DNA from 3 places in the Pseudomonas sp. ADAK2 TE3594 genome. Region 1 is predicted to be linked to each of the others. Evidence: predicted binding sites of a transcription regulator. Region 1 holds the regulator's gene; each other region holds the start of a gene.

Region 1 (7,058 bases):
CGAACTGTTGTTGCCGTTGGGTCTGGCACTGGCGGCCGGTGCGATGCTGCTGGTGGTGACTCACGAAGTCATCCCCGAATCGCGACGCCATGGTCACGACAAACTGGCCAGCCTTGGGCTGCTGATCGGGTTTTGTCTGATGATGGTGATGGATACCGCGTTGGCTTGAAAAACAGGATCAAAAGATCGCAGCCTCGTTTCACTCGACAGCTCCTACAAGGATCGGCATACCGTAGGAGCTGTCGAGTGAAACGAGGCTGCGATCTTTTGACTTTTATCCGCCTTCGTCGAAGTAGCGGTTGATCAAGTCTGTCAGCGCATCCAGCGCTTTTTGCTCATCTTCGCCTTCGGTACTGATATAGATTTTGGTGCCCTTGCCTGCAGCGAGCATCATCATTGCCATAATGCTTTTGCCATCGACCGTGGATTCCGGCGTGCGTCCTACCCGGATCGTGCAATCCTTGAACTCACCGGCGACCCCAACGAATTTTGCAGACGCGCGGGCATGCAGGCCCAGCTTGTTGATGATTTCGATTTCCAGAGCAGGCATCGCGATGTGAATCCTTTAGCTGAGGTCGCGGTGGCGAACCTGGACGTTCTTCAGGGTTTTTTGCAGGACCTGACCCAGACGTTCGGTCAGGTAGACAGAGCGGTGATGCCCGCCGGTGCAGCCAATGGCAATGGTGACATAGGCGCGGTTGCTGGCGGCAAAGCGGGGCAGCCATTTGAGCAGGTACGAGGAAATGTCCTGGAACATCTCTTCGACGTCAGGTTGTGCCGCCAGGTACTCGGCCACCGGTTGGTCGAGCCCGGACTGTGCCCGTAGCTCCGGCTTCCAGTAAGGGTTGGGCAGGCAGCGCACGTCGAACACCAGATCGGCGTCCACCGGCATGCCCCGCTTGAACCCGAAAGATTCCACCAGGAACGCAGTGCCCGGTTCCGGTTGATTCAGCAGGCGCAACTTGATGGTATCGCGTAGCTGATACAGGTTCAGATTGGTGGTATTGACCTTGAGGTCGGCCAGATCGGCAATCGGCCCCAGCAGATTGGTTTCGTCCTCTATCGCCTCCGCCAGCGAGCGATTTGCGCTGCTCAGCGGGTGACGACGGCGAGTTTCCGAAAAGCGTTTGAGCAAGGTTTCTTCGTCAGCGTCCAGGTACAGCACATCGCACTGGATATGCCGGCTGCGGACCTCTTCCAGCAATTCGGGGAACCGTGACAGGTGGCTCGGCAGGTTGCGTGCATCGATGGATACGGCCACCAGCGGTTGTGCCAGTTCGGTGTGAATCAGCGCGCGTTCGGCCAGTTCCGGCAGCAAGCCGGCAGGCAGGTTGTCGATGCAGTAGTAGCCGTTGTCCTCGAGCACATCGAGGGCGGTACTTTTACCTGAGCCGGAGCGGCCACTGACGATGATCAGGCGCATGATTAGTGACCGTTCTGCTCGTCCAGGACAACCTGATACAACGCTTCGTTGCTCGGGGCGCTGCGCAGTTTTTCACGCACCTCCTTGCGATCCAGCATGCTGGCGATCTGGCGGAGCAATTCCAGGTGTGCATCGGTGGCGGCTTCCGGGACCAGCAGTACAAACAGCAGGTCAACCGGCGCACCGTCGATGGCGTCGAAATCGATGGGTGCATCCAGGTGCATCAAGGCACTGATGGGCGATTCGCAGCCCTTGAGACGGCAGTGGGGGATGGCGATGCCGTTGCCAAAACCGGTGGAGCCGAGTTTTTCACGGGCGACCAGACTCTCGAAGACATCCTGCATGGCCAGATCCGGCACTTCGCGATGGATGAGGTTGGCAATTTGCTCGAGGGCTTTCTTTTTACTGCCGCCCGGCACGTTCACCAGGGAACGGCCGGGGGTCAGGATGCTTTCAAGTCGGATCATGGGTTGGGAGTGTTAACGACCGGTCGCGCCCTGGAGGAGGCTCTGGGTCTTTTCCTTATGCTTTTTGAGTTGTTTATCCAGCTTGTCGGTCAGTGCGTCGATCGCTGCGTACATATCGGTATGTTCCGCATTAGCGACCACTTCATTGCCGGGAATATGCAGCGTGGCTTCGATTTTCTGCTTGAGCTTCTCGACCGTCATCGTGACCTGCACGTTGGTGATCTTGTCGAAATGCCTCTCTAATCGTTCGAGTTTTTCGCCGATGTAGGTGCGAAGAGGTTCGGTCACTTCCAGTTGGTGTCCACTGATGTTGACTTGCATACAGCTTCTCCTTCGTTGCCAGTGCATAAAGCGGTAGATCAGATGATCTACCACTGGAACGCTGTGGCGTGGCTCTACATCAACCGCTTGCGTTCGCTCGAAGGCGCGATCCCGAGGGATTCGCGGTACTTGGCGACGGTGCGGCGAGCCACCTGAATGCCTTGTGCCTCCAGTAAACCAGCGATCTTGCTGTCACTCAACGGCTTTTTCTGATTTTCCGCGGCAACCAGTTTTTTGATGATCGCGCGGATCGCCGTGGACGAGCATTCACCGCCTTCTGAGGTACTGACGTGGCTGGAAAAAAAGTATTTCAGTTCATAGATGCCCCGCGGGGTATGCATGAATTTTTGCGTGGTCACCCGTGAAATCGTCGATTCATGCATGCCCACCGCTTCGGCGATGTCGTGCAGCACCAACGGCTTCATGGCTTCGTCACCGTATTCAAGAAAGCCGCGTTGATGCTCGACGATCTGGGTGGCGACTTTCATCAGGGTTTCATTGCGGCTTTGCAGGCTCTTGATGAACCAGCGAGCTTCCTGCAACTGATTACGCATGAAGGTGTTATCAGCGCTGGTATCGGCGCGACGCACGAAACCGGCGTATTGGGCGTTGACACGCAGGCGTGGCACCGATTCCTGATTCAACTCCACCAGCCAGCGCTCGTTGTCCTTGCGCACAATCACATCGGGAACGACGTATTCGGCTTCGGTGGACTCGATTTGTGAGCCTGGGCGCGGGTTGAGGCTCTGGACCAATTCGATGACCTGACGCAGTTCATCTTCCTTGAGCTTCATGCGACGCATCAGTTGGCTGTAGTCGCGGCTGCCGAGCAAGTCGATGTAATCGGTGACCAGGCGCTTGGCCTCGGCCAGCCAAGGGGTCTTGGCGGGCAGCTGGCGCAGTTGCAGCAGCAGGCATTCACCGAGGTTGCGGGCGCCGATGCCTGCGGGTTCGAACTGCTGGATGCGGTGCAGGACGGCTTCGATTTCGTCCAGTTCGATGTCCAGTTCCGGGTCGAACGCCTCGAGGATTTCCTCAAGGGTTTCGTCCAGGTAGCCCTGATTATTGATGCAGTCGATCAGGGTCACGGCGATCAGGCGATCGGTGTCGGACATCGGTGCCAGGTTCAGTTGCCAGAGCAAATGGCTTTGCAGGCTTTCACCGACGGATGTGCGGGTGGTGAAATCCCACTCGTCGTCATCGTTGCTCGGCAGGCTGCTGGCGCTGGTCTGGTAGACGTCTTCCCAGGCAGTATCGACGGGCAATTCGTTGGGAATGCGCTCATTCCAGTCGCCTTCCTCGAGGTTGTCCACCGTTGGGGCGGTTTCCTGGTAGGAGGGTTCCTGAATGTCGGCGTTGGGTTTCTGTTCGGCGCTATCGGCCAAGGGGTCGGCGTTATCGAAGTCGTCGCCTTCTTCCTGGCGTTCGAGCATCGGATTGGACTCCAGGGCCTCCTGGATTTCCTGTTGCAGGTCCAGGGTCGACAATTGGAGCAGGCGGATGGCCTGTTGCAGCTGCGGTGTCATCGTCAGCTGCTGGCCCATTCTCAAGACTAGCGATGGTTTCATGGCAGGGGCTTAACACCTTATTCGCCGGCGCACATGCGCCATCCACTACAGGGCGCCGAAGCGCCAAACATAAGCAAATTATATGCCTGAAACTGAAGTGTTTGCCTAGAGCGCTGTAACAATAAAAACTTATTGATTTTTTATTGAAGTGCGCGCGCTCTCGGCGACCCGGGCACCTCAGTGCTTACAGGCGGAACTCATGACCCAGATACACTTCCTTGACCAGCTCATTGGCCAGGATGGTGGCGGAGTCACCTTCAGCGATCAGTTGGCCGTCGTTGACGATGTAGGCGGTTTCGCAGATATCTAGGGTTTCGCGGACGTTGTGGTCCGTGATCAGCACACCAATGCCTTTGGCCTTGAGGTGATGAATGATCTGCTTGATGTCGCCCACCGAAATCGGGTCCACACCGGCGAAGGGTTCGTCGAGGAGGATGAATTTCGGATTGGTGGCCAGTGCCCGGGCGATTTCCACGCGGCGGCGTTCACCACCGGACAGGCTCATGCCGAGGTTGTCGCGGATGTGGTGGATGTGAAATTCCTGCAGCAGGCTTTCCAGCTCTTTGCGACGACCGGCCTTGTCGAGTTCCTTGCGTGTCTCGAGGATGGCCATGATGTTGTCGGCCACCGACAGTTTGCGGAAGATCGACGCTTCTTGCGGAAGATAGCCGATACCCGCCTTCGCACGACCGTGCATCGGCTGGTGGCTGACATCCAGGTCGTCGATCAGTACGCGACCCTGATCGGCCTGTACCAGGCCGACAATCATGTAGAAACAGGTGGTTTTACCGGCGCCGTTAGGGCCAAGCAGGCCGACGATCTGACCGCTGTCGATGGACAGGCTGACGTCGCGCACGACCTGACGGCTCTTGTAGCTCTTGGCCAGATGCTGAGCTTTCAGAGTTGCCATTACTGGGCCTTTTGCTCGTCGGTTTTCTTCTTCGGCTGGATCACCATGTCGATGCGAGGACGTGTCTCGGTGACCTTGTTACCCGTGGCGCGACCGGCGCTCGCAAGCTTTTTCACCGTGTCGTAGACGATTTTCTCGCCTTGGGTGGTGTTGTTGTCTTTGTCGACGACTTTTGCCTTGTCGATCAGCACGACGCGGTTTTGTGCGGCGTGGTACTGGATGGTCACCCCCCAGCCCTGAACAGGCTTGGTGTCGCCAGCGGTCTGCAGTTGCTCAAAGTAGGCGAGGTTGCCCACCGAAGTCACCACGTCAATGTCGCCGGTAGGTGTGCGGGTGATGGTCACGGTGTTGCCTTTAACGATCATCGAGCCCTGGGTGATGATCACATCACCTTTATAGGTGGCAACGCCATTCTTGTCGTCCAGTTGGGCATCGTCGGCCTGAATGCGGATAGGCTGCTCTTGATCGTTCGGCAGAGCCCAGGCGCTCACGCTTCCCAGTGCTGCGCCCAGACTGAGCAAAATAGGGAGAGTTTTAACGAGCCTCATACTGTCCTCTTACGTTCGATAGCAGGTGTATCCTGCTTTCTTTCAAGTACGCTTTCATTCCGTTGCCTGTCGATACACCGCCAGCGCCGTCGATTCTAACGGGTTGATCGGTCTGCGCATATTGCTGCTGCGGGAACACGGTCATACGGGTGGTGGTAATCAGGGTTTTACGGTTTTTTTCGTCGAAACGAGTGATACGTACCGAATCAATCAGCTCGACCTGAGTGCCGTCCGGATTGACTTCGCCGCGCTCGCTCTGGACATGCCAGGGGAACTCGGTGCCACGGAACATATTCAGGTCAGGATTGGTCAGCAGCGTCACTTCGGTCGCTTTCAGGTGTTCGACCTTGTCCGACGTCATTTCGTATTGCAGTTTGCCGTCGGGCAGGAACTGCACGCTGTGGGCGTTGACGGCGTAATAGTCGATCGCGCTTTCATCGACCTTCACCACCGGTTTGTCGAGAAAGCGTTCCGGGCTGATGTTCCAGTAGCCGACCGCTGCAAAAATCGCTGCGATGCAACCGAACATCAGGATGTTGCGAATCTTTTTGCTCAGCATGATGGGCTCACAGGTACGCGGCGTTGGCCGCATCGAGGCGGCCCTGGGCCCGCAGGATCAATTCGCAGAATTCGCGAGCAGCACCCTCGCCACCACGGGCCTGGGTGATGCCGTGGGCGTGTTCGCGCACGAAACTGGCAGCGCTGGCCACCGCCATGCCCAAGCCGACACGGCGAATCACCGGCAGGTCTGGCAGGTCGTCGCCAAGGTAGGCCACTTGTTCATAGCTCAGGTTGAGCTGGGCAAGAAGTTCGTCGAGCACCACCAGTTTGTCTTCGCGACCCTGGTAAAGGTGTGGAATGCCGAGGTTCTTCGCGCGCCGTTCAACCACCGGGGTCTTGCGGCCGCTGATGATAGCGGTCTGCACGCCGGCTGCCATCAACATCTTGATGCCCTGGCCGTCAAGGGTGTTGAAAGTCTTGAATTCGCTGCCGTCTTCGAGGAAGTACAGGCGCCCATCGGTCAGTACGCCGTCGACATCGAATACCGCCAGTTTGATCTGTTTGCCGCGTTGCAGCAGGTTCGTGCTCATTACATTACTCCCGCACGCAGCAAATCGTGCATGTTCAAGGCGCCGACCGGGCGGTCTTCGCTGTCGACCACTACCAGTGCGTTGATCTTGTGGTCTTCCATGATTTTCAGGGCCTCGGCGGCGAGCATCTCGGCGCGGGCGGTCTTGCCATGGACGGTCATCACTTCATCAATGGTCGTGCTGTGGATATCGATCGTGCGGTCCAGCGTGCGGCGCAGATCGCCGTCGGTGAAGATCCCGGCGAGCTTTCCATCCGTGCTCAGTACAACGGTCATGCCCAACCCCTTGCGGGTCATTTCCATCAAGGCATCCTTGAGCAACGTACCGCACATCACTTGCGGTAATTCGGTGCCGGCATGCATGACATTTTCAACTTTCAGCAACAAACGGCGGCCAAGGGCACCACCCGGGTGGGAAAAGGCAAAGTCTTCAGCGGTAAAACCGCGAGCTTCAAGCAAGGCAACGGCTAGAGCATCGCCCATGACCAGCGCCGCGGTGGTCGATGAGGTGGGTGCCAGGTTCAGCGGACAGGCTTCGTGTTCGACGCTGACATTGAGGTTGACTTCCGCAGCCTTGGCCAGCGGCGAATCGGGGTTGCCGGTCAGGCTGATCATCTGAATGCCCTGGCGCTTGATCAGCGGCAGCAAGGTGACGATTTCATTGGTGGAGCCGGAGTTCGACAGCGCCAGAATGATGTCGTCACGGGTGATCATGCCCATGTCGCCATGGC
Region 2 (7,058 bases), 5.6 Mb from region 1:
CCCGGTTCACCCAGGCGAGATCCTCAAAGAGGAATACCTGGAGCCTTTGAACCTTACGGCTGCAGCCTTGGCCAGAGCGTTGAATGTGTCGACACCTACGGTGAACGACATTGTGCTCCAGCGTCGTGGGGTCAGTGCTGATATGGCTCTCAGGCTTTCTATCTGCCTGGACACCACTCCTGAGTTTTGGCTGAATCTGCAATCGACTTACGATTTGCGCAAGGCTGAGATTGAACGGGGTGCCGCGATCCGGGATCAAGTTGAACGTCTTCCACATTGCGCCTGATCCTCAGACTTGAACGAACCCCACGTTAAAGCGTGGGGTTTTTTTGTTCAGAATGTTTGAAGTATTCGCGAAGCGCGCTTCCACCACGGAGCATTGACTGCACGTCGTGGTTGCTCTCCATCAGGCAGCACGTATGGAACATCCTGCAACCGAATCCACGGCTGGTTATTCCAGTGCAGCAAACTCAATGACATTTCCGGCCAATTCAGCAGGCTCAGGATCGGGCGTTCGGTTGAGGAGGGTTGTTGGGCGTCTCTGAGGGCTGGCACCACGTCGTGGGTCAGCCATTCGCGCAGGCCTCGGTATTCGGGGCAGTAGTGGTAGATCAGTAACGCGTAGACGCCGGATTCGCTGATGAGCAGTGTGTTTTCGACGGTGCCGTGGATGAGCATATGCAGATTCTGGTGTTGGTCGGGATCGAGTTTGCGTAGCGCTCGTTCGTCGAGGAAGAGGCGGAGCAATCGGCCGAGGTCGCGGGCGCTGAACCAGGGTTGGTTTTCCAGGAGGAGGGCGTGGAGGTGAAGTTTGTGGCGGGTGAAGATGTGGGGGGGCAGGTAAGTGTCATCGCTATTCATTGATACAGCTCCTTTTGCTAAAGGGGCTGCCGTCAACCGTCGCCAAACGATTGGGTGGCAGCTGTACGCGGGTTGGCGAACCGGAGCAAAAGGAACCCGGCAGACCCGAAGATCTCCCACGCACAGCCGCCATGACTCGATATGGCGGAAATAAACCCGCCATCGGATGGTCGTTGTGCGCCTTAAGCTTCCGGGTCGCCAAACCCAGTGCTGAACATTCAGCAGAAGGTGAGCTTAAGAGCCGGGGCCTTACGACGCAATCGGACGGCGGTGGTGTTCTTTGTAGGACGTTGCCGGGATGTTTGCGGGGCTTAAGATCAAAAGATCGCAGCCTTCGGCAATTCCTACAGAACACATTGAATGATCGTTCCCACGCTCTGCGTGGGAATGCATCCCGTGACGCTCTGCGTCACATCTGGAGCGGAACGCGGAGCGTCCCTGGCGGCATTCCCACGCAGAGCGTGGGAACGATCAGCTTACTCGGCGTCAGCAGGTGGATTGAGCTTCGCTTCCAGCTCCGCCACTTTCGCCTCAAGGCTCTCCAGCCGTGCGCGGGTGCGTGCCAGTACGACCATCTGGCTGTCGAACTCTTCCCGGCTAACCAGATCCAGCTTGCTGAAGCCGCTCTGCAACAAAGCCTTGAACTGGCTTTCGATTTCGCTTTTTGGCAGTGGGGTGTCGCCGCTGAAGAGGCGGGAGGCGGTGCCGCTCAGGGCGTCGAGGAAGTCTTTGGGCGCGAGCATGGGAAATGTCCTGTCAACAATGGCGGGCAGTGTATCACGCAGTGTCTATAGTCAATCTCGGCAGCAGCGATGCACGCTTTTCGCGCAGTCGAGTGGGCAGCCGCGCACTGTTGTTGTGCGTAACGGTTGCGTCAATCGGGCGATAGGCTTTACGGCAGCGGCCAAGGCATTGAAATCAATGGGTTTTGGATAGATGGCAAGCTTTCTGCTTAGTCGCTGATGACCCATGCACTGATGCAGTCGCTGTGACGAATGCAGTGCGCCAAGCGGAACGGGGGAAGTTTCGTGCGGAGTGGTTAGCTGGCGTCGGACGGGCAGGTAAGGCCGAACGATGCGTTACAAAGCCAGGCACTGCGCTTAGACTTGAGTCGGGTTTGTTTTCCTGGGGCAAGTCCACCAATTCGGGAGAGAGTTTTCATGAAGCTAGTCACTGCCATCATCAAGCCGTTCAAACTGGACGACGTGCGCGAGTCGCTGTCCGAGATCGGCGTGCAGGGCATTACCGTTACTGAGGTCAAAGGCTTCGGTCGGCAGAAGGGTCACACCGAGCTGTATCGCGGCGCGGAGTACGTGGTCGATTTTCTGCCCAAGGTGAAGATCGATGTCGCCATTGACGACAAGGATCTGGACCGGGTTATCGAGGCGATAACCAAGGCCGCCAACACCGGCAAGATCGGTGACGGCAAGATCTTCGTGGTCAATCTGGAACAGGCGATTCGCATCCGTACCGGCGAAACCGATACCGACGCAATCTAAGCCGCCACAAACCCAACGCCCCAGGAGAAAACAATATGACTCTGCGTAAATTCGCAGGGCTAGGAGCCCTGTTGTCCCTCGTAATGCCCGGCCTGGCCATGGCGGCAGACGAAGTGGCGGCCCCAGTCCTCAATTCCGGCGATACCGCCTGGATGATGACCTCGACAGCCCTTGTGCTGTTCATGACCATTCCCGGCCTCGCGCTGTTCTACGGCGGCATGGTTCGTTCGAAAAACATTCTTTCCGTGATGATGCAGTGTTTCGCCATTACCGGTCTGATCAGCATTCTGTGGGTCATTTATGGCTACAGCATTGCGTTCGACACCACCGGCATGGAGCAGGGCGTCGTCAACTTCAACTCGTTCTTTGGCGGCATGGGCAAGGCGTTCCTCGCCGGTGTCACGCCTTCGAGCCTGACCGGTCCTGCGGCGCTGTTCCCCGAGGCGGTCTTCATCACCTTCCAGATGACTTTCGCCATCATCACCCCGGCGTTGATCGTCGGTGCGTTCGCCGAGCGGATGAAGTTCTCCGCCATGCTGATCTTCATGGGCATCTGGTTCACCCTGGTTTATGCACCGATCGCGCACATGGTCTGGTCCGGTAACGGCGGCCTGATGTGGGATTGGGGCGTGCTCGACTTCGCCGGCGGCACCGTGGTGCACATCAACGCCGGTGTGGCCGGTCTGATTGCCTGCCTGGTGTTGGGCAAGCGTAAAGGTTTCCCGACCACCCCGATGGCTCCGCACAACCTCGGCTACACCCTGATGGGTGCTGCAATGCTGTGGTTCGGCTGGTTCGGCTTCAACGCCGGTTCCGCTGCCGCCGCCAACGGCACTGCCGGCATGGCGATGCTGGTCACCCAGATCGCCACCGCTGCTGCGGCGCTGGGCTGGATGTTTGCCGAGTGGATCACCCACGGCAAACCAAGCGCACTGGGTATCGCTTCGGGTGTGGTGGCCGGTCTGGTTGCAATCACGCCGGCGGCAGGCACCGTGGGCCCGATGGGCGCTCTGGTGATCGGTCTGGCGGCGGGCGTGGTGTGCTTCTTCTGCGCCACCACCCTGAAACGCAAACTCGGTTATGACGATTCCCTGGATGCCTTCGGCGTGCATGGTATCGGCGGTATCCTCGGCGCAATCCTGACTGGCGTGTTCGCGGCACCCTCGCTGGGCGGTTTCGGCACCGTTACCGACATCGCTGCTCAAGTCTGGATTCAATGCAAAGGCGTGGGCTTCACGGTGATCTACACCGCGATCGTCACCTTTATCATCCTCAAGGTCCTGGACGCTGTCATGGGGCTGCGTATCACCGAGGAAGAAGAAGCTGTCGGCATCGATCTGGCGCTTCACAACGAACGCGGCTACAACTTGTAAGCACGCGCATGAAAAATTTGCCCGGCTTGCCGGGCATTTTTTTGTCTGGAATTTGTCAGTGGAGGAAGGGCTGAAAGGTTTTTTCTCACACGTTCAGTCGCGTTTACGACGGGCGATTTTCTACGGCCAATGGCTTACACGATTGAAGGAATATTAGGGCCTTTGTTTTTTTCCAGAGCGCGCTAGAATGCGCCCCGAACGTGCGGAGAACTGTATGTGGCAACAGACTCTGATTACCCTGCGGGCACGGCCCCGGGGCTTTCATCTGGTAACGGACGAATTACTCGCCGGCTTGCCTGAACTCAAGGCGTGTCGGGTCGGTCTGTTGCATTTGTGGCTACAGCATACCTCGGCGTCGTTGACCATCAACGAGAACGCCGATCCGGCGGTACGTCGCGACTTCGAACGATTTTTCAATCGTCTGATCCCACAAGGAACAGACGGCTATGAGCATAACGACGAAGGCCTGGACGACCTCCCGGCGCACTTCAAGGCCAGCGTACTTGGCTGTCAGCTCAGTTTGCCGATCTCGGCAGGCCGACTGGCGTTGGGGACCTGGCAAGGTGTTTATCTGGGCGAGCACCGTGATCATGGCGGTGCCCGTAAAGTCCTCGCCACCGTGCACGGTGAAGGGGAATAAAACCGCTGGTTACCAGCGGTGGTTGATTTTTTTCCGGCAGCCGTCGACAGACGGCAAAGCTGGGCTATAACTAATCTGCTTTTCGCAAGTCATGAGGTAGAACATGAGCGACGATGATCTGGAAAACGACGACCTCGAAGTAGGCGACGAAGACGAAACCGAAGAAGGCCTTGAAGCGGCGGCAGAAGACGTCGCTGAAGATGACGGCGGTGATACGCCCGTTCCGACTGCCAAAGGCAAGGTCAAGGCTGCGGTATCGGTCGATGAGCTGCCGAGCGTCGAAGCCAAGAACAAGGAACGCGATGCCCTGGCCAAGGCCATGGAAGAGTTTCTGGCACGGGGCGGCAAGGTGCAGGAAGTGGAGGCCAATGTGGTCGCCGATCCTCCCAAGAAGCCTGATAACAAGTACGGCAGCCGGCCTATCTAAGCGCCTGCTTCTTGCTTGCTGAAAAAGCCCGCCGTCGCTGCGGGCTTTTTCATGGGCGGAGCAAAAGTCTTGGGCAGGGCGCGATCCAATGTGGGAGCGAGCCTGCTCGCGATGAAGCCGTCACATTCAATATTGATGTTGGCTGACAGACCGCTATCGCGAGCAGGCTCGCTCCCACAGGGGTATGTGTGTACTCAGGTCAGTGTTGGGTATTCCACCGCGCCAACAACCCCGGCAACTCGGTCAAACTACGAATCTCGGCATCCGGTGCCGTCTGTGCTTCCCACACCTTGCCCGCCGGGTTAAACCAGATCGCCCGCAAGCCCGCCTGCTGGGCGCCGGCAATGTCGTCCCCCGGATGGTCGCCAATATGCACCGCTGTTTCGGCGGTGGCGCCGCCACGCTGCAGCGCTTCATGAAACAGTCGCGCATCCGGCTTGGCGATGCCGATGTCTTCGGCGCACAGGGCAAACTTGAAGTAATCCGCCAGCCCCAATCGACGCACATCGGCATTGCCGTTGGTAACCACGCCTAAGGCGTAATGCTTGGCCAGCGTCTCCAGCGTCGGCTCGACTTCAGGAAACACTTCGATCTGATGCCGCGCATGCAGAAACACTTCAAAACCCTGATCGGCCAGGTCGGATGCTTCGGTATGTCCATAACCGGCTTCTTCCAGCGCATGGAACAACACCCGCCGACGCAAGGCACTGATGCGGTGCTTGAGGCTCGGTTCGTGGCTCAGCACTCGCTCGCGAATCGACCACAGGTGTTCCACCGGTACCGCGCCCAGGTTCGGTGCATGCTCGGTCAGCCATTCCCGCAAAACGACTTCGGCGCTGGCGATCACCGGGGCGGTGTCCCACAGGGTGTCGTCGAGGTCGAAGGTGATCAATTGGATGGTCATGAATCATCGCCTTTAATGCGTTTGGCCCGTGGATGGGCGCTGTCGTAGACCGTCGCCAGGTGCTGGAAGTCCAGGTGGGTGTAGATCTGGGTGGTCTTGATGTCCGAGTGGCCGAGCAGTTCCTGCACCGCCCGCAAGTCCTGAGAGGACTCCAGCAAATGGCTGGCGAAGGAGTGTCGCAACATGTGCGGGTGCAGGTTCTGCCCCAGTTCGCGCTCGCCGGCAGCCTTGATCCGTACCTGAATCGCTCGCGGACCGAGGCGCCGGCCTTGCTGGCTGACAAACACTGCGTCGTCCGCCGGGTTGGTCATTGTCCGCAAAGGCAACCATAGCTCCAGCGCTTCGCGAGCCTTTTTGCCCACTGGCAACAGTCGAGTCTTGCTGCCCTTGCCGAGCACCTGGACCATGCCGTCAGCCAGATCCAGCTGATCAAGATTGAGCCCGGTCAGTTCCGAAAGCCGCAAGCCGGAGGAATAGAACAGTTCCAGAATCGCCTGATCCCGACGCGCCAGAAAATCGTCCTCTACCGCGCCCTCGAGCAGTTGCAGTGCGCGGTCGGTGTCGAGGGTTTTCGGCAGGCGGCGTTCGCCCTTGGGCGGTGCCAGGCCATTGGCGGGGTCGTGATCGCACAGACCTTCGCGGTTTAGATAGTGATAGAGCCCGCGCACCGCCGAGAGCAGGCGCGCCAGGCTACGGGACGATTGACCTTGGGCATGCAGGCGAGCGATCAGGCTGCGCAGGCGCTGGATGTCCAGCGCAGCCCAACTGCTGATGTTCTGTTTGACGCACCAGCCCAGCACTTTGTCGAGGTCGCGGCGGTAGGCGTACAGCGTGTGAGGCGACACCTGCCGCTCACTGCGCAGGTGTTCGCAGTAAGCGTCCAGTTGTCGTTCCATGGTCAGCGTACCGAGCGCAAGGAGCTGTTGACCCGTGGCAGCACGCGGCCCATGACTTCGGCGATGTAACTCAAAAACAGCGTGCCCACCGAGCTCTTGTAGTGCTGCGGATCGCGGCTGGCGATGGCCAGGACACCGTGGATGCCTTGGTGACTGATGGCGACAACAGCGGTGGAGCCGATCTGCTTGCGCTGTTCTTCGCCGAACAGGAAGTCCAGTTCATGCTCACGCAGGCTGCCGCTGACGCTTTTGTCTTCCGAGAGCAAACCGCCGATGGCCGTTTGCGCGTCGGCATGGGTCACCCAGCGGCCTACCGGCATAGGGTTGTCACCCAGCAGAATCAGGCTGACGAAGGGCACCTGGAAGTCCTGGCGCAGACTGTCTTCGACGCTGATCACCACATCTTCCAGGCTGGTGGCGTCCATCAGCGCGAGAATCAGGCGGCGTGTCTTGTCGAA
Region 3 (7,058 bases), 1.1 Mb from region 1:
CCCAGTCGTGATACAGGTCGATGGCCATGGAATATTCCGGCATGTCGGCATCGTAGACGCGGTAGCAGTCGATGCCTTCACGCTTGACCCACTTGCCCAGCGCCTTGAGGTTTTTTTGCAGACGGTTGGCAAACATCTGCCCACCTTCGCTCAAGCGCGGTTGCTCGATCACCACCGGTGCCGGTTTGATCGGGTTGCCGTTCTTGTTGTACTTCTCGTACTTGCCCGGCGCTTCGATGTTCGACGGTGCATCGGACTCGGCCTGTTCGCGCTCGATCTGGCGCTGTTCCGGGGTGCGACGCTCACCGGTGACGAACTGGTCCGGCGTGACCTTGATCAGCAGCAATTTGCACGGCAAGGCGCCGTTCCAGAACGAGTACTGCTTGTGGCTGCGGATGCCCATGCGCTTGCCCAGGTCCGGGGCGCCGGTGAACACCGCCGCTTCCCAGTTCAGGCACGCCTGACGCAGACGTTCGCCGAGGTTCTGGTAGAGGTAGAGCAGGCTCGCCTCATCGCCCAGACGCTCGCCGTACGGAGGGTTGCAGATCACCAGGCCTTTCTGGTTCTGGTCCGGGCGCGGCTCGAACGTCGCGACTTCACCCTGGTAGATCTTGATCCACTCGCTCAGGCCGGCACGTTCGACGTTATTGCGGCCCGGTTGAATCAGGCGCGGGTCAGCTTCGTAACCGCGAATCCACAGCGGTGGCTTGGCCAGGCCGGCCGCGGCGCGTTCGGTGGCTTCTTCGTGGAGCTTTTTCCACAGCGCCGGCACGTGACCGAGCCAGGCGGTGAAGCCCCACTGCTCACGACGCAGGTTCGGCGCCATGTCGGCGGCGATCATTGCGGCTTCGACCAGGAACGTACCGACACCGCACATCGGGTCAGCCAGTGCGCCGCCATCGGCGGCAATCCGTGGCCAGCCGGAACGGATCAGAATCGCTGCCGCGAGGTTTTCCTTCAGCGGCGCCGCACCCTGCTGCAAGCGATAACCACGCTGGTGCAGGCTGTGACCGGAAAGGTCGAGGGACAAAATCGCTTCGCCACGGTCCAGACGCAGGTGAATGCGCAGGTCCGGGTTGAGCTTGTCGATGGACGGGCGATCGCCTTGCGGGGTGCGCAGTTTATCGACGATCGCATCCTTGACCTTCAAGGCGCCGAAGTGGGTGTTATCAATGCCCGAACCGTGACCGCTGAATTCGACGGCCAGGGTGCCATCGTTGAGCATGTGGTCTTGCCACTCGATATCCAGCACGCCGTGATAGAGGTCTTCGGCGTCCTTCATCGGGAAGCGCTTGAGCACCAGCAGCACGCGGTTCGCCAGACGCGACCAGAGGCACAGGCGATAGGCGGTTTCCATGGTGGCCATGCCGCGCACAGCCGAGGTGTGCTCACGTGCTTCTTCAAGGCCAAGCCCGACGGCTTCCTCGATGAGCAGGCCTTCAAGGCCTTTGGGGCAAGTGAGGAAGAGTTCGAAACGATCGGACATGGTAATTCCAGAGCCTTTAGCTAAGTGAACCGGCAACGCATTGCCGATCCGGTTTTCAATCAGGCGTTTTTCTAACAGAACGCCCGCGTGGCACGAAGGTGTGCCGTCCCACCCTGACTGCTCGGGTTTAAAAGAGCTTAGATGCCAGGGCAGATAAAAAAGTTGATGCAACAAAATGTCATAAGTCGACCCTTCGTCGAATAGTGCCCAAGTGAACGGGTGTCATTCTCGTTAAAGGCCTCAACCCTCTCATCCCGCGCAGGGCCGATCATACCGGGCTTTGGCCAATGAACACGGGACAAATATCGTGTTACTTATGGCCATAGCATCTTTATGGTTACGTTCTTATGACAAAACGATCATTCCCTCGGTGTGACGCATTGGTTAGAACTCAACTCAGGTTGACGTCGCAACGGCGTCAACACCTTGGCTCGCGACGCCGGCAGCGAGCCACCAACGGCAGAATTTTTCTGCCTGACCTCGATTGAGGTCGACGCGATACATACAGTCAACAAGTGAGGGCAACACCCTATGAGAAGACTTAAGCGTGATCCGTTGGAAAGAGCATTTTTGCGCGGATATCAATATGGCGTTGGTGGTAAATCCCGTGAGCTTTGCCCCTTTACTCTACCGTCGGTACGCCAAGCCTGGATCAATGGCTGGCGAGAAGGACGCGGCGACAACTGGGACGGTATGACCGGCACTGCGGGAATCCACAGACTCAACGAACTTCACGCCGTCGGCTAATACAGGGCACACACTCCGACACGACAATCTGATTACGCAACGACTTAACCACGCACGTCCCATCCGGACGGCGGGCTTCGGCCCAGGGGCTCCTTCGAGGAGCCCTTTTTTGTGCCTGCATAAAACTCAACTTGAGCTGTAAACACACTGTGGGAGCGAGCCTGCTCGCGATAGCGGTTCAACATTCAACAAAGATGTTGCCTGTCAATCCGTCATCGCGAGCAGGCTCGCTCCCACAGGGATTAGCGCAGCGCGGCGATGGCGTCCACCGATTCACGAATCAGCGCCGGGCCTTTGTAGATGAAGCCGGAATAGAGCTGCACCAGGCTCGCACCCGCGGCGATTTTCTCAGCCGCGTGCTTGCCTTCGGTGATACCGCCCACGGCAATGATCGGCAAGCGACCGGCCAGTTCCGCCGCCAGCACCTTCACAGTGTGAGTGCTCTTGTCGCGAACCGGTGCGCCGGACAACCCGCCCGCCTCGTCACCATGTTCCATGCCTTCGACACCGACGCGGCTCAGGGTGGTGTTGGTGGCAATCACTGCGTCCATCCCGGTTTCGATCAACGCCTGGGCTACTTGAGCGGTTTCTTCGTCAGTCATGTCCGGCGCGATTTTGATCGCCAGCGGTACATGCTTGCCGTGGCGCAGGGCCAGTTCCGCCCGGCGGGTGGCCAGGTCGGCGAGCAATTGCTTGAGCGAATCGCCGAATTGCAGGCTGCGCAGGCCCGGGGTGTTCGGCGAACTGACGTTGACCGTCACGTAGCTGGCGTGGGCATAGACCTTGTCCAGGCAGATCAGGTAGTCATCGACCGCACGCTCAACCGGGGTATCGAAATTCTTGCCGATGTTGATGCCCAGCACGCCCTTGTACTTGGCCGCCGCCACGCGAGCGAGCAAGTGATCGACGCCGAGGTTATTGAAACCCATGCGGTTGATGATCGCCTCGGCGTCCGGCAAGCGGAAAATCCGTGGTTTCGGGTTACCCGGTTGCGGTCGCGGCGTAATGGTGCCGATTTCGACGAAACCGAAACCCAATTGGGCAAAACCATCGATTGCTGCACCGTTCTTGTCCAGACCGGCCGCCAAACCCACCGGGTTCGGGAACTCCAGGCCCATGACCGTTACCGGCAGTTTCGCCGGTGCCTTGCACAGCAAGCCGTTAAGGCCCAAACGCCCGCCCGCGCCGATCAGGTCCAGGGACAGATCGTGGGAGGTTTCCGGGGAAAGTTTGAACAGCAGCTGACGGGCCAGGGTGTACATGGGCAGGCTTGACTCGGTTGGCGATGAGAGGCGGCGATTATAGCCGTGCATCGGGTCCACAGGCGAGGCGCGCAACAAAATCAGCCGGCGATGGCATATGCCTTGCACCAATCACAGGCATCAGCACTCATGCCAACGGCGGGATGAGTGGAAGGACAATGGCGTCGTCACCCGGCTTTGCCCATGCAAGGGCCTTGGGACGACGCTTTTTTTTGGAAGGTGCGAAATCGATGAACGAACCATCAGCCGGCCCTCTGGCCTGGGTCAACGGCAGCGATGCCCCGGAAAAGACTGAAATCAACCTCGGCTTCATGGCCCTGAGCGACTGCGCCTCAGTAGTGGTCGCGGCCACTCAGGGCTTCGCCCAACCCTACGGCCTGACCCTGAACCTCAAGCGCCAATCGTCCTGGGCCAACCTGCGAGACAAACTGGTCAGCGGCGAACTGGACGCCGCCCACAGCCTGTACGGCCTGATTTACGCCGTGCACCTGGGCATCGGCGGCGTAGCCTCCACCGACATGGCCGTGCTCATGGGCCTGAACCAGAACGGCCAGAGCATCAACCTCTCCCACGGCTTGCAGGCCCTGGGTGTGACCAGTCCTGAAGCACTCGATCGTCATGTGCACCAAAGTCGCCCAAAACTGACCTTCGCCCAGACATTTCCCACAGGCACCCACGCCATGTGGCTGTATTACTGGCTCGCGAGTCAGGGCATTCATCCGTTGCAGGATGTCGACAGCGTGGTGGTGCCACCGCCGCAAATGGTCGCGCACCTGCAAGCCGGGCGCATCGACGGCTTCTGCGTCGGCGAGCCGTGGGCGGCCAGTGCGGTGCAGCAGAATCTCGGGTTTACGATGGCCACCAGCCAGACCCTCTGGCCCGATCACCCGGAAAAAGTCCTCGGCTGCACCCGCGCCTTTGTCGAGCAGTACCCCAACACCGCACGGGCATTGGTGATGGCGATCCTCGAAGCCAGTCGATTCATCGAAGCCAGCCGCGAAAATCGCCGCAGCACCGCGCAACTGTTGAGTGCGCCTGAGTATCTGGATGCACCGCTCGACTGCATCAAACCACGCTTGCTCGGTGATTACGCCGACGGTCTGGGCAATCGCTGGCAAGACCCGCACGCCATGCGTTTCCACGGTGGTGGTGAGGTCAATTTTCCGTATTTGTCCGACGGTATGTGGTTCATGACCCAGTTCCGGCGCTGGGGTTTGTTGCGTGACGACCCGGATTACCTCGGCGTGGCCCGTCAGGTCCAGCAACTAGACTTATACCGTGAGGCCGCCACTGCTGTCGGTGTGTCCGCCCGGAGCCAGGAAATGCGCAGCAGTCAACTGATCGACGGCAAAGTCTGGGACGGCTCGGACCCGGCCGGCTATGCCCGCAGCTTCACGCTGCACGCCATGAGCGACAGCGCTCCCCTTCTCGCCAGCCGCTGACAGGAGCCTACGAATATGTTGCGTATCCTGCTGATCAATGACACTGCGAAAAAAGTCGGGCGTCTGAAGGCGGCTCTGACCGAAGCCGGGTTCGAGGTCATCGACGAGTCCGGCCTGACCATTGACCTGCCCGCGCGCGTCGAAACGGTGCGTCCGGACGTGATCCTGATCGATACCGAGTCACCGAGCCGCGATGTGATGGAGCAAGTGGTGCTGGTGACCCGTGACCAACCACGGCCGATTGTGATGTTCACCGACGAGCACGACCCTGACGTGATGCGCCGCGCGATCAAGTCCGGCGTCAGTGCCTACATCGTCGAAGGCATTCACGCACAACGCTTGCAGCCGATTCTCGACGTGGCCATGGCGCGCTTTGAAAGCGACCAGGCCCTGCGCGCGCAACTGCATGCCCGCGACCAGCAACTGGCCGAGCGCAAGCGCATCGAGCTGGCCAAGGGGCTGCTGATGAAGATGAAGGACTGCAACGAAGAAGAGGCCTACACCCTGATGCGCCGCCAGGCCATGAGTCGCCAGCAGAAGCTGATACAGGTGGCGGAGCAGATCATTGCCATGAGTGAACTGCTTGGTTGAAGCCTTGTGGTGCATTGGAGGACGCCATCGCGGGCAAGCCCGCTCCCACATGGATCTTCGGTGTCCACAAAACCTGTGGGAGCGGGCTTGCCCGCGATGGCCACAACGCGATCTCACGTGTTGGCACAAATCTCGCTAAGTAAATCACTGCAAGGTAACCAACGGCGGTTGCCCCACCTACGACAAAGACGTCGCTCACCTCATTCGCCCCCTGGCGGATCGGGTAGCGGCGTTTTTCCGTTTTGGCCCCAGAGACCGGGGCTGGTGGTGCGGCCGTTGCGGCGCCCCACCTGCAAGCTCATGACTCCTTCTTGATACGCCTGACAGCTGAGGTGCGCGATGAATTCAAGCTTCTGGAAATCCGGCCATACCCCGACACTGTTCGCAGCCTTCCTCTATTTCGATCTGAGCTTCATGGTCTGGTACCTGCTCGGCCCTCTGGCGGTGCAGATCGCCGCTGATCTGCACCTGACCACCCAACAGCGTGGGCTGGTGGTGGCCACGCCGATTCTGGCCGGGGCCGTATTGCGCTTTGCGATGGGCCTGCTGGCTGATCGCCTATCGCCAAAAACCGCTGGGATAATCGGTCAGGTGATCGTCATCTGCGCCCTGTTCGTCGCCTGGAAAGTCGGCATCCACAGTTATGAACAGGCGTTGCTGCTGGGCCTGTTCCTCGGCATGGCCGGTGCGTCCTTCGCCGTCGCCCTGCCGTTGGCCTCGCAATGGTATCCGCCCCAGCACCAAGGCAAAGCCATGGGCATTGCCGGTGCCGGTAACTCGGGCACCGTGCTCGCTGCCTTGATCGCTCCGGTGCTGGCCGCCGCATTTGGCTGGAGCAACGTGTTCGGCTTCGCCCTGATCCCGCTGATCCTGACCTTGATCGTCTTCGCTTGGCTGGCAAAGAATGCACCCGAGCGCCCGAAAGCCAAGTCCGTGTCTGACTATTTCAAGGCCCTGGGTGATCGCGACAGCTGGTGGTTCATGTTTTTCTACAGCGTGACCTTCGGTGGCTTCATCGGTCTGGCCAGCGCTCTGCCCGGCTACTTCAACGACCAGTACGGCCTGAGCCCGGTGACCGCCGGCTACTACACTGCTGCTTGTGTGTTCGGTGGCAGCCTGATGCGTCCGTTGGGCGGCGCGCTGGCGGATCGCTTCGGCGGGATTCGCACCCTGCTGGCGATGTACACCGTGGCGGCGATCTGCATTGCGACAGTGGGTTTCAATCTGCCGAGTTCCTACGCTGCGTTAGCGCTTTTCGTCTGCACCATGCTCGGTTTGGGTGCAGGCAACGGTGCAGTATTCCAGTTGGTCCCGCAGCGTTTTCGTCGGGAGATCGGTGTGATGACCGGCCTGATCGGCATGGCCGGCGGCATCGGTGGCTTCGCACTGGCGGCCGGCATGGGCGCGATCAAGCAAAGCACTGGCAGCTATCAACTGGCCTTGTGGTTGTTCGCCAGCCTCGGCGTACTTGCCTGGTTCGGTCTGCACGGTGTGAAACGTCGCTGGAGAACCACTTGGGGTTCGGCAGCC

What was found. The regulator sigma-54, encoded in region 1, starts transcription at its own class of promoters, with help from an activator protein. The targets are predictions, from matches to a motif close to ANTGGCATNNANNTTGCTNT.
Region 2: the regulator sigma-54 is predicted to act here: its motif matches at 1,797-1,816, upstream of glnK (P-II family nitrogen regulator).
Region 3: the regulator sigma-54 is predicted to act here: its motif matches at 3,585-3,604, upstream of AB7M22_RS05835 (CmpA/NrtA family ABC transporter substrate-binding protein).

What each region holds. Positions count from the first base shown of each region.
Region 1 covers NZ_JBRJGV010000001.1:184,818-191,875, forward strand. Annotated here, with positions in the region: gene AB7M22_RS00765 (ZIP family metal transporter) at 1-169, shown strand, start outside; gene AB7M22_RS00770 (HPr family phosphocarrier protein) at 275-550, opposite strand; gene rapZ (RNase adapter RapZ) at 566-1,423, opposite strand; gene ptsN (PTS IIA-like nitrogen regulatory protein PtsN) at 1,426-1,890, opposite strand; gene hpf (ribosome hibernation-promoting factor, HPF/YfiA family) at 1,903-2,211, opposite strand; gene AB7M22_RS00790 (RNA polymerase factor sigma-54) at 2,286-3,779, opposite strand; gene lptB (LPS export ABC transporter ATP-binding protein) at 3,964-4,689, opposite strand; gene lptA (lipopolysaccharide transport periplasmic protein LptA) at 4,689-5,237, opposite strand; gene lptC (LPS export ABC transporter periplasmic protein LptC) at 5,224-5,796, opposite strand; gene AB7M22_RS00810 (KdsC family phosphatase) at 5,804-6,328, opposite strand; gene AB7M22_RS00815 (KpsF/GutQ family sugar-phosphate isomerase) at 6,328-7,058, opposite strand, start outside.
Region 2 covers NZ_JBRJGV010000001.1:5,735,885-5,742,942, reverse strand. Annotated here, with positions in the region: gene AB7M22_RS25890 (HigA family addiction module antitoxin) at 1-286, shown strand, start outside; gene AB7M22_RS25885 (BRO-N domain-containing protein) at 334-861, opposite strand; gene AB7M22_RS25880 (accessory factor UbiK family protein) at 1,338-1,604, opposite strand; gene glnK (P-II family nitrogen regulator) at 2,022-2,360, shown strand; gene AB7M22_RS25870 (ammonium transporter) at 2,396-3,733, shown strand; gene AB7M22_RS25865 (secondary thiamine-phosphate synthase enzyme YjbQ) at 3,948-4,373, shown strand; gene sutA (transcriptional regulator SutA) at 4,477-4,800, shown strand; gene AB7M22_RS25855 (HAD family hydrolase) at 5,000-5,704, opposite strand; gene xerC (tyrosine recombinase XerC) at 5,701-6,600, opposite strand; gene AB7M22_RS25845 (DUF484 family protein) at 6,603-7,058, opposite strand, start outside.
Region 3 covers NZ_JBRJGV010000001.1:1,269,099-1,276,156, reverse strand. Annotated here, with positions in the region: gene rlmKL (bifunctional 23S rRNA (guanine(2069)-N(7))-methyltransferase RlmK/23S rRNA (guanine(2445)-N(2))-methyltransferase RlmL) at 1-1,486, opposite strand, end outside; gene rmf (ribosome modulation factor) at 2,018-2,233, shown strand; gene AB7M22_RS05840 (quinone-dependent dihydroorotate dehydrogenase) at 2,476-3,495, opposite strand; gene AB7M22_RS05835 (CmpA/NrtA family ABC transporter substrate-binding protein) at 3,726-4,937, shown strand; gene AB7M22_RS05830 (ANTAR domain-containing response regulator) at 4,953-5,528, shown strand; gene AB7M22_RS05825 (nitrate/nitrite transporter) at 5,868-7,058, shown strand, end outside.